Linked DNA regions of Chitinophaga caseinilytica. The protein of the gene in region 1 interacts with the protein of each later gene in a pairwise test. Links are inferred from orthologs where the notes say so. Each region holds a gene or a part of one and is shown on either strand. Other genes may lie near its edges.

Region 1 (5,918 bases):
TTTCCTCATCAAAACGATGCAGATGGTAGGGGCCACCCGGTGGTTCATCGCCAAACCGTTCGACAGGCGGAGCATCATCAACGGCGGCCTCAGCGCGGTGTTGGCCATCGCCTGCCTGATCGGTCTGATTTCCTTCGCGGAATCCGCCCTGCCGGGCCTCCGCGGGATGCGCGACTACTGGCTGACGGGCCTCCTGTTCCTGGCGCTGGTCGGGCTCGGAATCGGTATTTCCCTCCTCAGCACCCATCGCTCGGTGATGAAATACCTCAAGTTGAAACTTGATGATTTATATTGATCCAAATTTAATCTACAGATATGTCCAAAGAAGCAAATAAGCCGTCCACCTCCGGGTCTCTCTTCGGGAAAGGCAATTACCAGCTCATGCTGGCAGGTGTAATCCTCATCGCTATCGGGTTCCTCCTGATGATGGGCGGCAGCTCCGACGATCCTGCGCGCTTCTCACCTGAAGAAGTGTACAGCTTCCGCCGTATCACCCTGGCCCCCATCGTGATCCTCCTCGGCCTCGCAGTAGAGGCCTGGGCCATCATGAGAAAGCCGAAAGCCTGATTATCAATACCGTAAACCCACATTGTAATCATAGCGATGACGCCCTCATCGCTTTTTCTTATTTTGAACCATGAGCACATTAGAAGCCGTAATCATAGCCATCATCGAAGGATTAACCGAATTCATCCCCATCTCGTCTACCGGCCACATGGTCATCGCCAGCAGTGTGATGGGCATTAACGGAGACGAGTTCACCAAATTATTCGAAGTCGCCATCCAACTGGGCGCCATCCTCGCGGTGGTAGTACTGTACTGGAAGAAATTCATCGATTTCGGCAAATGGCAGTTCTATGTGAAACTCATCCTCGGCGTTATGCCCGCCCTGATCCTGGGGTTCCTGCTCCACGATTACATCGACGCCTGGCTGGAAAGCCCCCTCATCGTAGGCTGCACCCTGCTGCTGGGAGGATTCGTACTGCTGGTGGTCGATAAATGGTTCCAAAACCCCACCATCACGTCTGACGAAGGGATGGACTATTTCCGCGCCATCCGCATCGGTCTTTTCCAATGCATTGCCCTCATTCCCGGCGTAAGCCGCAGCGCGGCCACCATCATCGGCGGCATGCAGCAAAAACTGACCCGCCACGCCGCCGCGGAGTTCTCCTTCTTCCTCGCCGTGCCCACCATGGCCGCAGCCACCGGGTACAAACTGCTGAAGAACCACGAAGTGCTCACCAGTTCCCCCGACAACATCCGCCTGCTGCTGATCGGCAATGTGGTGGCCTTTATTGTGGCCATGCTCGCCATCAAGTTCTTTATCGGGACCTTACAGAAATTCGGGTTCAAAATGTGGGGATACTACCGGATCGTGGTAGGCATCATCATTATCGCGACAATTTTCCTGAACAAATAGGAAATCAAATACATGAAAAAAGGCTGACCGCGTGATGTGGTCAGCCTTTTTTTATCCTTTCACGGCGAGGAGGAGCTCCAGGTCCGTGTATTTCAACTTGAATTTTTCGCTGAGGTGATAGTTGGTGAGGGCGCCTTTGTACAGGTAAATCCCGTTCCTGACGCCGCGCTTGATCCAGACGAGGTTCTCGAACCCGCCATCGTCCGCCGCCTCGATCAGCAGCGGCATGAGTACGTTGCTGATGGCTTGCGACGCCGTGCCGGCGAAGCCCGACGGGATGTTGGGCACGCAATAATGGATCACGTCGTATTTCTTGAACACGGGATTCTCGTGCGAGGTCACTTCCGAAGTTTCGAAACAGCCGCCGCGATCGATGCTTACATCCACGATCACCGACCCGGTTTTCATGTGAGATACCATCGATTCGGTGACTACGATGGGCGTGCGCCCGCTTTGGGAAGACAGGGCGCCCACGGCCACGTCGGCCGTCCGCAGCTGATCGGCGAGCACCCGCGGCTGTATAACCGAGGTGAAAACGCGAACGCCGATATTATTCTGGAGCCGTTTCAGTTTGTAAATGTTATTGTCGAACACTTTCACGGAGGAACCGAGCGCCAGCGCCGTGCGTGCGGCGAATTCGCCCACGATCCCCGCGCCGATGATCACCACTTTCGTTGGCGGGATACCGGTAATGCCGCCCAGGAGGATGCCTTTCCCGCGGCTGCTCGTGCTGAGGTATTGCCCCGCGATCAGCATCACCGCCGACCCCGCGATCTCACTCATGGCGCGAACGATGGGGTAGGTGCCGGAATCGTCTTTCAGGTTTTCGAAAGACAGCAGCGTGATCCGCTTGTCCATCATTTTCTGCAGCTGTTCCGCTTTGAGGACAGACAGGTGGATGGGTGAAATAACGATCTGGTGCGGGTGCAGCAGCTCGATCTCCTCATCGTTGAGCGGAGCGGATTTCACGATGACGTCTGCCTTGAAGACCTCTTTTTTGTCATACACGATTTCGGCGCCGGCTTCGGAATAGTCGGTATCGTAGAAATGGGAGCCGTCGCCGGCTTTATGTTCCACCACGATATGATGCCCGTTATTGGTGAGGATGCTGACCGCGTCGGGCGTTAGCGCGATGCGGTTTTCCTGGAAGGACGTTTCCTTCGGTATCCCGATGTAAAGGCGGGAATTTTTCTGCGGGATGTCCAGCGTCTCCTCGAGGGGCGAATACGTGAAACCGGCACTCACAACAGGTTTTGGCCTATGCTCCATATTGATGACAGTTGTATGTTTGGGTGGCTTCCAAAGTTACGTTTATTATTGCAGCGAAGGCCTGAATTCCCCCGGATGGGCGGAACCGGCCACCAGCTGGCGTTGCTGGCCCGGGGTGACGGACAGGAAGATATGTACGGTATCTGCCGGGAGGATGTCGGTCACCACATCCGGCCATTCCACGAAAGACACGGCGGAAGGGTGGTAGAGACAATCTTCCACGCCGGCTTCCACGGCTTCTTCCAGGTTTTTGAGGCGGTAAAGGTCGAGGTGGTAGATGGTCCTTTCCTGCCCGTCGCCGTTTTTATACCGGTATTCGTTGATGATGGAAAAAGTCGGGCTTGCGGTGGTGCCGTTTACGCCTTTGGCGGCGCAAAGGGCTTTGATGAAGGTGGTTTTGCCCGCCCCCATATCGCCGTTGAACGCGAAAACGCGCGCTTTTGGGTAATTGGCCCAAAGTTGCCGGGCCGCATCCTGTAATTCATCCAGAGAGAAAATCAATTTCATACGTGTCTTTCCCTTAACAAAGCCTAAATTTAGCAATTCCCGCGCATTTACGGCCGTTTTATGCCGTTTTCAGGTGTTTTGACGGCGAAATTGGCGGCGGAAAAGCACCGGTGTTGCAATAATTCCCGCCGTCCGGCCAAATGCAGCATTGGCGCCCGGGATAGCCCGCCGCCCGGGCGAAATAGCACCGCTGTTGCATTAAAAACCCATGGGTTTGCGGGGCGCCGGCGGTAATTTTGTTCCATATGGAAACGATCAGTTGCAAGGTAAAAGGCATGAACTGCTCCAGCTGCGCGCTCACCATCTCCAAATTCCTCGAAAATAAAGGCATGGAAGAGGTGGCGATCAGCGTGGCCACGGAAGAATTGCGCTTCACCCTTCCCGAAGGCGCCAGCGCGAACGACATCATCAACGGCATCAACGGGCTTGGGTACGAAGTGGTGCTCCCCGGCGCCGAGGCGCAACAGCGGCCCTTCTATACCTCCCTCACCTTCAAATTCATATTCTGCGCCATATTCACCGCCCCGCTGCTCCTGCATATGTGGGTAAACTGGCATTGGCTGCATAACCCCTGGGTGCAACTGGCGCTCACGGTACCGGTGTACCTCGTTGGTATGGCGCATTTCGGGAAAAGCGCCTTCCGCTCCCTGCGCAACGGCGTGGCGAACATGGACGTGCTCGTGACGCTGGGCGCCACGGCTGCCTTCGCCTACAGCCTCATCGGGGCGTTGCAGGGCCTGGGAGAAAATTACCTCTTTTTCGAAACCACCGCCGCCATCCTCACCCTCGTGTTCCTCGGCAACCTCCTCGAAGAACGTTCCGTCAAATCCACCACCACCGCCATCGCCGAACTGGCGAGGCTCCAGCACACCACCGCCCGCCGGCTGCATGTGCACGAAAACGGCGAAGAACATATAGACGAAGTGGATAACGGTGCCCTGCGCACCGGCGACCGCGTGCTCGTCAACACGGGCGATAAAATTCCCATGGACGGCACCATTTACTGGGGCTCCGGCCACGTCAACGAATCCATGATCACGGGGGAAAGCGCGCCGGTCGGCAAGCAGGAGAAGGATAAAGTGATCGGGGGCACCATCCTGGAAGACGGTTCCATCAAGATATATATCACGGCTACGGGGAAAGATACCGTGCTGTCTTACATCATCGACCTCGTGAAGCAGGCGCAGGGCAACAAGCCGCCCATGCAGAAGCTGGCAGACAGGATCAGCGCCATTTTTGTGCCCCTGGTGCTGGGGATCGCGCTGCTGACGTTCCTGGGCTGGTACTTTATCGGCGGAACGCCTTTGCAGGTGGCCATGATGCGGGCGATCGCAGTGCTGGTCATCGCATGCCCCTGCGCCATGGGGCTCGCCACGCCTGCGGCGGTAATGGTAGGATTGGGAAGGGCCGCGCGAAACGGCATCCTCATCAAAGGCGCCAACACGCTCGAACAGTTCCGCAACATCCGCCAGATCGTGTTCGATAAAACCGGCACCCTCACCACCGGGAAGCTCCGCATCGGCCAATGGCAAGCCACCGGCATCGATGAAGCCACTTTCCGATCCCTCGTTTTCAGCATCGAAAAATATTCTTCCCACCCCATCGCCCGGTCGATCACCGCCGCGTGGAAAGGCACGCCGGAAACCACGCTCCGGCAGGTCCGCGAAGTAAAAGGCCTCGGCATGCAAGCCAGCGATAAAGACGGGAACGAATGGAAACTGGGATCGTTCCTCCTCGCCAAAGACCTCACCACAGACGATTCCCACAATATCTACCTCCTGAAGAACGGCGCCCTGGCCGGCTGGCTCGACTTTACCGACGAGCTGCGCCCCGAAGCCAAAACCGTCATCGGCAGCCTACAGTCCGCCGGTATTAAAACCATCCTCCTCAGCGGCGACACTACCCGCAAATGCCGCGAAATGGCGGAAGAACTGGGGATGGACGCATGGTTCGCCGAACAGTCGCCCAAGCAGAAGCTCGAAAAAATCGACGCCCTCATGCAAGTTGCCCCCACCGCCATGGTGGGCGACGGTATCAACGACGCGCCGGCGCTGGCGAAGGCGACCATCGGCGTATCGCTCTCCGATTCCACGCAGGTGGCCATGCAGAGCGCAAACGTGATCCTCCTCAACAACCACCTCGGCGCGCTTCCGCTCGCTATGGGACTGGGTAAGCATACCTATCTTACCATCAAGCAAAACCTTTTCTGGGCCTTTATTTACAACGTGGTGGCCATTCCGGTGGCGGCGCTCGGATTCCTGAACCCGATCGTGGGCGCGCTGGTGATGGGGCTGTCGGATGTTGTGCTGGCCATCAATTCCGTTCGACTTCGTTTCAAGCGTGTAAGCCATTAAAATTTGTCGTTAATTCGTATATCGAAATCCGTTCGTGAATGATATACTGGTTAGACCTCATCGGCACCTTCGTGTTCGCCATATCCGGCGCGCTGGCGGCTTGGGACAAGAAGATGTACCACGACATATTCGGGGTGAGCTTCACTGCGTTCGTTACTTCCATCGGCGGCGGCACGATGCGCGACCTGATCCTGGGCACGCGGCCGGTGTGGGTGAACGATTCCCGGTATGTGATCGCCATCATTCTCGGCGTGATCGTGACCATTTTGTTCCGTGCGCGGTTCCTGAAGTACCGGCGTTCCATCTTTTTGTTCGACACGCTGGGGATCGGTTTTTATACCGTGATCGGCTTGCAGAAGGCTCTGGCG
Region 2 (5,541 bases), 5.0 Mb from region 1 along the record:
CTGTTCAGCGGGGTAGTGATGCTCGTTATCGCGGGGTTCATGGGGCAGCACCTGCATTTTTCATCGTTCACCGGAGAATTATGGGGCAGCTTACTGTACCTCGTTTTTATCGGATCATTGTTAAGTTACTCCGCTTACGTTTTCGCCCTGAACAATTTACCGCCTTCGCTGGTATCCATATATGCCTACATCAATCCCATCGTTGCCGTGATCCTCGGGTGGCTCATCCTCCAGGAAAAACTGAACTGGCTCATGGGGCTCTCGTGCATGGTGACCCTCCTGGGCGTGTACCTCGTCAACAAGGCATTCAACAAGCAAAAAAGTTATGAACGCAGCAAATGATATCCGCATCCTGAGCTGGCACCCAGACTACCAGCCGCATTTCGAAAGGCTGAACAAGGCCTGGATCAGCAAATTCTTCCGGCTCGAACCGGTAGACATCGCCGTGCTGGAACATCCGCACGAACATATCATCGCCCCGGGCGGCGACATCATCTTCGTATCCATCGGCAACCAGGTGGTGGGCACGGTGGCTTACCGGCTGAAGTCGGACGATACGGTGGAAATGACGAAAATGGCCGTGGACGAAAGCTTCCAGGGCCGCAAGCTCGGCTGGGCGCTGGGCAAGGCCATCATCGAAAGAGCGGCGGAAAAAGGCTTCGCGAAGATGGTATTGTACTCCAGCCGCCAGCTCACCCCGGCCATCACCATGTACCATAAACTGGGGTTCGAAGAAGTGGAAGTGGAAAACGGGGTATACGAAAGATGCGACATCAAGATGGAAATATCCCTCCGGGAACCGCCGCTGGCGGCACTGTCGAGGGCATTGAAGGAAGAAGTGCTGCAAACGGAGCTCCGGCTTTTGCAGTTCACCGATGAAGAGGCATCTGCCCGTCCTTCCCCCGAAAAATGGAGCAAAAAGGAGATCCTCGGCCATCTCACCGATTCGGCCCTCAACAATTACCCGCGCTTCATCCGCGCGCAGCAGACCGCTTTACTGGAAGCGCCCGGCTACGACCAGGATTTCTGGGTGGAAGCGCGGCAATATATGCGGGAAGACTGGCGCGAGCTGGTGCAGATATGGAAAAGCGTGAACCTGCACATCGTTCGCCTGCTGCCGCTCATTCCGGCCGAAGCGTTGGGGAACGTGCTCGTGATCGGCCAGAACCCGCCGGCTACACTGGAATTCTGGGCCAACGATTACCTTCGTCACTTACAACATCACCTCCATCAAATATTCCCCGTACATGCAAATTATTAAAGCCACGGAAGACCGGCTGAACGCCCTCGCCGCGTTGTTCGACGCCTACCGGCAACATTATGAACAGGCACCTGACGTTGCAGGCGCCGAGGCGTTCCTGCGCGAGCGCCTCCGGCAGCAGGACAGCGTCATTTACCTCGCCGTCGACGAAAACGAAGTAATCGGCTTTACGCAGCTGTATCCCGTTTTTTCCTCGATCGGCATGAAGAAAGCCTGGATTTTGAACGATCTGTTCGTGGCCCCGGCCGCCCGCCGGAAAGGCGCGGCGCGGGAGCTGCTGGCCAAAGCCCGGGAGCTGGGGCAGGAAACGGGCAGCCGTTACCTGATGCTCCAGACCCATTTCGACAATGAAAAGGCGCGGGCGCTGTATGAAAGTACGGGCTGGAAGCTGGACGAAGAATTCGCGTATTACTACCTCTCCTTATAGACAGAAATACAGTTACAAGAACCTATGTACGAAGCGGGCGTCGGCCCGCTTTTTTTCGTTTCGGGGCGAATTGCGTTTATTTGCCGGATGGAACAGCATCAAAACCCCTGGCGCTTCGAGTCTGCCAGTATTCCTTACGAAAACCCCTGGATCAGGGTCACGGAGCGCCGCGGCCTGAACCCGGCCGGCAATCCGGGCATTTACGGGACCGTCCATTTCAAGAACGTGGCCATCGGTGTGGTGGCGATGGACGAGGAGCAGCACATCTGGCTGGTGGGGCAATACCGCGTGCCGCTGGAGGCCTGGAGCTGGGAAATCCCCGAGGGCGGCGGGCCCCATGGCGAAGACCCGCTCATCGCCGCGCAGCGCGAGCTGCTGGAGGAAACAGGGCTCCGGGCACGGCATTGGCGGCCGGTCGTGAAGATGCACCTTTCCAACTCGGTATCCGACGAGTCCGGGATCGTGTTCCTGGCGCAGGGGCTGGAGATGGGGGAGGCGGAGCCGGAGGAGACGGAACAGCTGGCCGTTCGCCGCGTTCCCTTCGAGGAAGCCTACCAGATGGTGAAGGATTTCGGGATCACGGACTCCCTTTCCGTGGCCGCGATCCAAAAGATAAGGCTCATGATGCTGGAAGGGGAGCTTTGAATCCCGTATCTTTGCGCCGATGAACCACCGTTTCAAACCACAGGCTCCCAAGCCCAAACAGTCTTCCCTCATCATCGGCCGCCAGCCCCTGCTGGAAGCCATGAAGAACGGAAAGGCCATCGAGCGCATCTACATGCTCAAAACCGCCTCCGGCGATATTATACCGCAAATCCGCAACCAGGCCACCGAACTGCGTATCCCCATCAACTACGTACCGGTGGAAAAACTCAATAGCCTCACCCAGGCCAACCACCAGGGCGTGGTAGCCCTGGCGGCTTCCGTGGCCTATCTCGACCTCCAGGACGTGATCTCCCATACGGTCGAAAAAGGCGAAACGCCCCTTTTCCTCATCCTCGACGGCATTACCGACGTCCGCAATATCGGCGCCATCGCCCGGAGCGCGGTCTGCTGCGGGGCGCAGGCCATCATCATCCCCGACCGGGGCATCGCCGCGCTGAACGAGGAAGCCCTCAAATCTTCCGCCGGCGCGCTGGAACGCATCGCGATCTGCCGGGTGAACAGCCTGCTAAAAGCCATCGACGAGCTGCATCTCAACGGCATCAAAGTGGTGGCCAGCGAGATGGAGGCCAAATCGAAGCTGCAGGACCTGCCCTGGCGCGAGCCGGTGGCGGTGATCATGGGCTCGGAAGACAAGGGCGTGTACCCGGCGCTGTTGAAAGCGGCCGACGAGCAGTTCCACATCCCCATGCAGAATAATTTCGAATCGTTCAACGTGTCCGTTGCCGCGGGGATCATCCTCTACGAAGCCATGAAACAGCGGTTGGACGCCTGATGGATGAACGGGGGAATTCGTTATTTTAGCGTATGCTCAAAATCATCGAATGCCCGCGAGACGCCATGCAGGGCTGGCCGCGCCAGATCCCTGCCCAGGAGAAGACCGCCTACCTCAACGCCTTGCTGCGCGTAGGTTTCGATACGCTGGACTTCGGCAGCTTCGTGTCTCCCAAAGCCATTCCCCAGATGGCGGACACGGCGGAGGTGCTGGCGGGGCTGGACGAATCGGCCACGAAGCTGCTGGCGATCGTGGCGAACGTCCGCGGGGCGGAAGATGCGGTGGGGCATGAGCGGGTCCATTACCTGGGGTTCCCTTTTTCCATTTCAGAGACGTTCCAGCTGCGGAACGCCAACAAAACGATCGCCGAGTCGCTGGAGCAGGTGCAAACCATCCAGGAGCTTTGCATCAAGAACGAAAAGCAGCTGGTGATCTATATTTCCATGGGCTTCGGTAATCCGTACGGCGATCCGTACAGTCCGGAAGTAGCCCTGGAATGGGCAGACCGGTTCGCGGCCCTGCACATTCCCATCATTTCCCTCGCAGATACGGTAGGCGTGGCGAAGCCGGAGGGTATTTCGGCACTGTTCTCGAAGCTGGTGCCGGCTTACCCGGAGGTGGAGTTCGGGGCGCATTTCCATTCCACGCCGCAGGCCTGGGAGGAGAAGATCGCGGCGGCATGGGATAACGGGTGCCGGCGGTTCGATAGTGCGATCCGCGGCATCGGTGGTTGCCCCATGGCGCAGGATGATCTGGTGGGGAATATTGCCACGGAAAACCTGCTGTGGTTCTGCCAGCAGCGGGGGATCGATACCGGGCTGGATGCAAAGGCTTTTGCGGAAGCGATGGTACAAGCCGATAGCGTGTTCGGTCATTAGCCCGAAATTTTGATACTTTTGCAGCATGAATTTTCGCCTCACTTTCCCGGTGGAGCCGCTGGGGCCTTCCATACACCATTCCGACAAAGTACTGCTGTCGGGCTCCTGTTTCGCTGAAGAGATCGGTTCACGGCTGGAGCAGCACAGGTTCGACGTGTTGCTCAATCCCAACGGCATCCTGTTCAACCCGCTGAGCATCGCCCGGAGCATGACTTCCTACCTGGACGATAAGCGCTATACGGCCGATGAGCTGTTTTTACACGAAGATATCTGGCATAGCTGGGACCATCATTCCCGTTTCTCCGGGACCGACCGCAACGCGGTGTTGCAGCGCATCAACGATTCGCAGGCGGCTGCCGCGGCGCGATTGAAGGAGGCAGACTGGCTGGTGATCACGCTGGGCACGGCGCACGCCTGGTACCTGAAGGAAGACGGCCGCCTGGTGGGCAATTGCCACAAAGTGCCGGATGCATCGTTCACGAAAAAGCTGGTGCCGCTGGATGAGATCATCTCGGCGCTGGACAACATGATGCACCGGCTGTTTTTCGTGAACCGGAAGGTGAACATCCTGTTTACGGTGAGTCCTGTGCGGTATGTGCGCGACGGGGTGGTGGAAAATAATCTGAGCAAGGCGGTATTGTTGCAGGCGGTGCATCATTTGGTGCATAAATTCGACCGGCTGTTTTATTTCCCGGCATATGAGTTGGTGATGGATGATCTGCGGGATTACCGTTTCTTCAAGGAAGACATGGTGCATCCGAACGAGCAGGCGTTGCAGTATGTGTGGGAGCATTTTTTGAAGGCTTGCGTGCAGCCTTCGTCGCAGGAGGTGGCGCGACAGGTGGTGGAGTTGCTGCGTGCGAAAGGCCATAAGCCATTCAATCCTGAAAGCCCTGCGCACAAACAGTTTCTGCAGGCGATGGCGAAGAAGGCGCGCGCGTTGCAGGAACAAAATCCTTCTCTGGATTTCGGAGATTTGTTGCGCTATTTTGAAACGTAGTACTGTAGCGTATTGTAAGATATCGAAGCCGCCTTTTTTAAGGGCGGCTTTTGTTTTTATCACTTTCAATATCCGATTTTCGGAGATGCATATTTTGGCTGGAATTGTTTGGCCTTCTAACTTTGTGAAAAATAAATTACCATTTATGGAAAACCAGGAATTATTGATCACAATTTTTGAGAAAATTAAAGATTTGTCTGTTCAGTTCCAATCGGAATTGACAGCATCCAATGGAGAAGTAAAGAGCGAACTTCAACATGTAAGAACGGGACTAGAGACCGTAAAGCTCGAAATGAAAGAACACTTTGATCGAATTGAGTCAGAATTCGGAAGTCTTAGCGGCCGAATGATAGCCTTGGAGGAGAATTTCGTGGCCCTGCTGACAAATTTTAATATGCACCAGTACAAGCAGGGTGTCGCGTATCAAGAATTCAAAGCTTATTTTGAGCGCATACTTTGTCGGATTGATAATTTGGAATGCAATCAGGCAGAAGTTAACAATCGTTTGAATAACCTGGAATCTGCGCAAGCTGAAAC

Evidence for each region. The genes of interacting proteins can lie anywhere in the genome.
Region 2: the proteins of tsaE (region 1) and rlmB interact in binary tests that used the Escherichia coli proteins (3 or more experiments, as listed by UniProt). The link is inferred for Chitinophaga caseinilytica from one-to-one orthologs.

What each region holds. Positions count from the first base shown.
Region 1 is NZ_CP150096.1:497,084-503,001, reverse strand. Bases 1,466-4,355 are described here. They hold tsaE (tRNA (adenosine(37)-N6)-threonylcarbamoyltransferase complex ATPase subunit type 1 TsaE), read right to left. Parts: upstream 3,197-4,355; coding sequence 2,735-3,196; downstream 1,466-2,734. Other genes in these bases: WJU22_RS02035 (cation-translocating P-type ATPase), read left to right, coding at 3,442-4,355; WJU22_RS02045 (alanine dehydrogenase), read right to left, coding at 1,472-2,689. In the rest of the region: WJU22_RS02060 (cell division protein FtsX), read left to right, coding at 1-295; WJU22_RS02055 (DUF3098 domain-containing protein), read left to right, coding at 316-567; WJU22_RS02050 (undecaprenyl-diphosphate phosphatase), read left to right, coding at 638-1,420; more of WJU22_RS02035, read left to right, coding at 4,356-5,550; WJU22_RS02030 (trimeric intracellular cation channel family protein), read left to right, coding at 5,589-5,918. UniProt on the Escherichia coli protein: Required for the formation of a threonylcarbamoyl group on adenosine at position 37 (t(6)A37) in tRNAs that read codons beginning with adenine.
Region 2 is NZ_CP150096.1:5,457,925-5,463,465, reverse strand. The notes cover bases 1,259-4,239. They hold rlmB (23S rRNA (guanosine(2251)-2'-O)-methyltransferase RlmB), read left to right. Parts: upstream 1,259-2,352; coding sequence 2,353-3,126; downstream 3,127-4,239. Other genes in these bases: WJU22_RS22470 (GSCFA domain-containing protein), read left to right, coding at 4,030-4,239; WJU22_RS22475 (hydroxymethylglutaryl-CoA lyase), read left to right, coding at 3,159-4,004; WJU22_RS22485 (NUDIX hydrolase), read left to right, coding at 1,776-2,333; WJU22_RS22490 (GNAT family N-acetyltransferase), read left to right, coding at 1,259-1,688; WJU22_RS22495 (GNAT family N-acetyltransferase), read left to right, coding at 1,259-1,261. Outside these bases: WJU22_RS22500 (EamA family transporter), read left to right, coding at 1-342; more of WJU22_RS22495, read left to right, coding at 326-1,258; more of WJU22_RS22490, read left to right, coding at 1,248-1,258; more of WJU22_RS22470, read left to right, coding at 4,240-5,004; WJU22_RS22465 (hypothetical protein), read left to right, coding at 5,150-5,541. UniProt on the Escherichia coli protein: Specifically methylates the ribose of guanosine 2251 in 23S rRNA.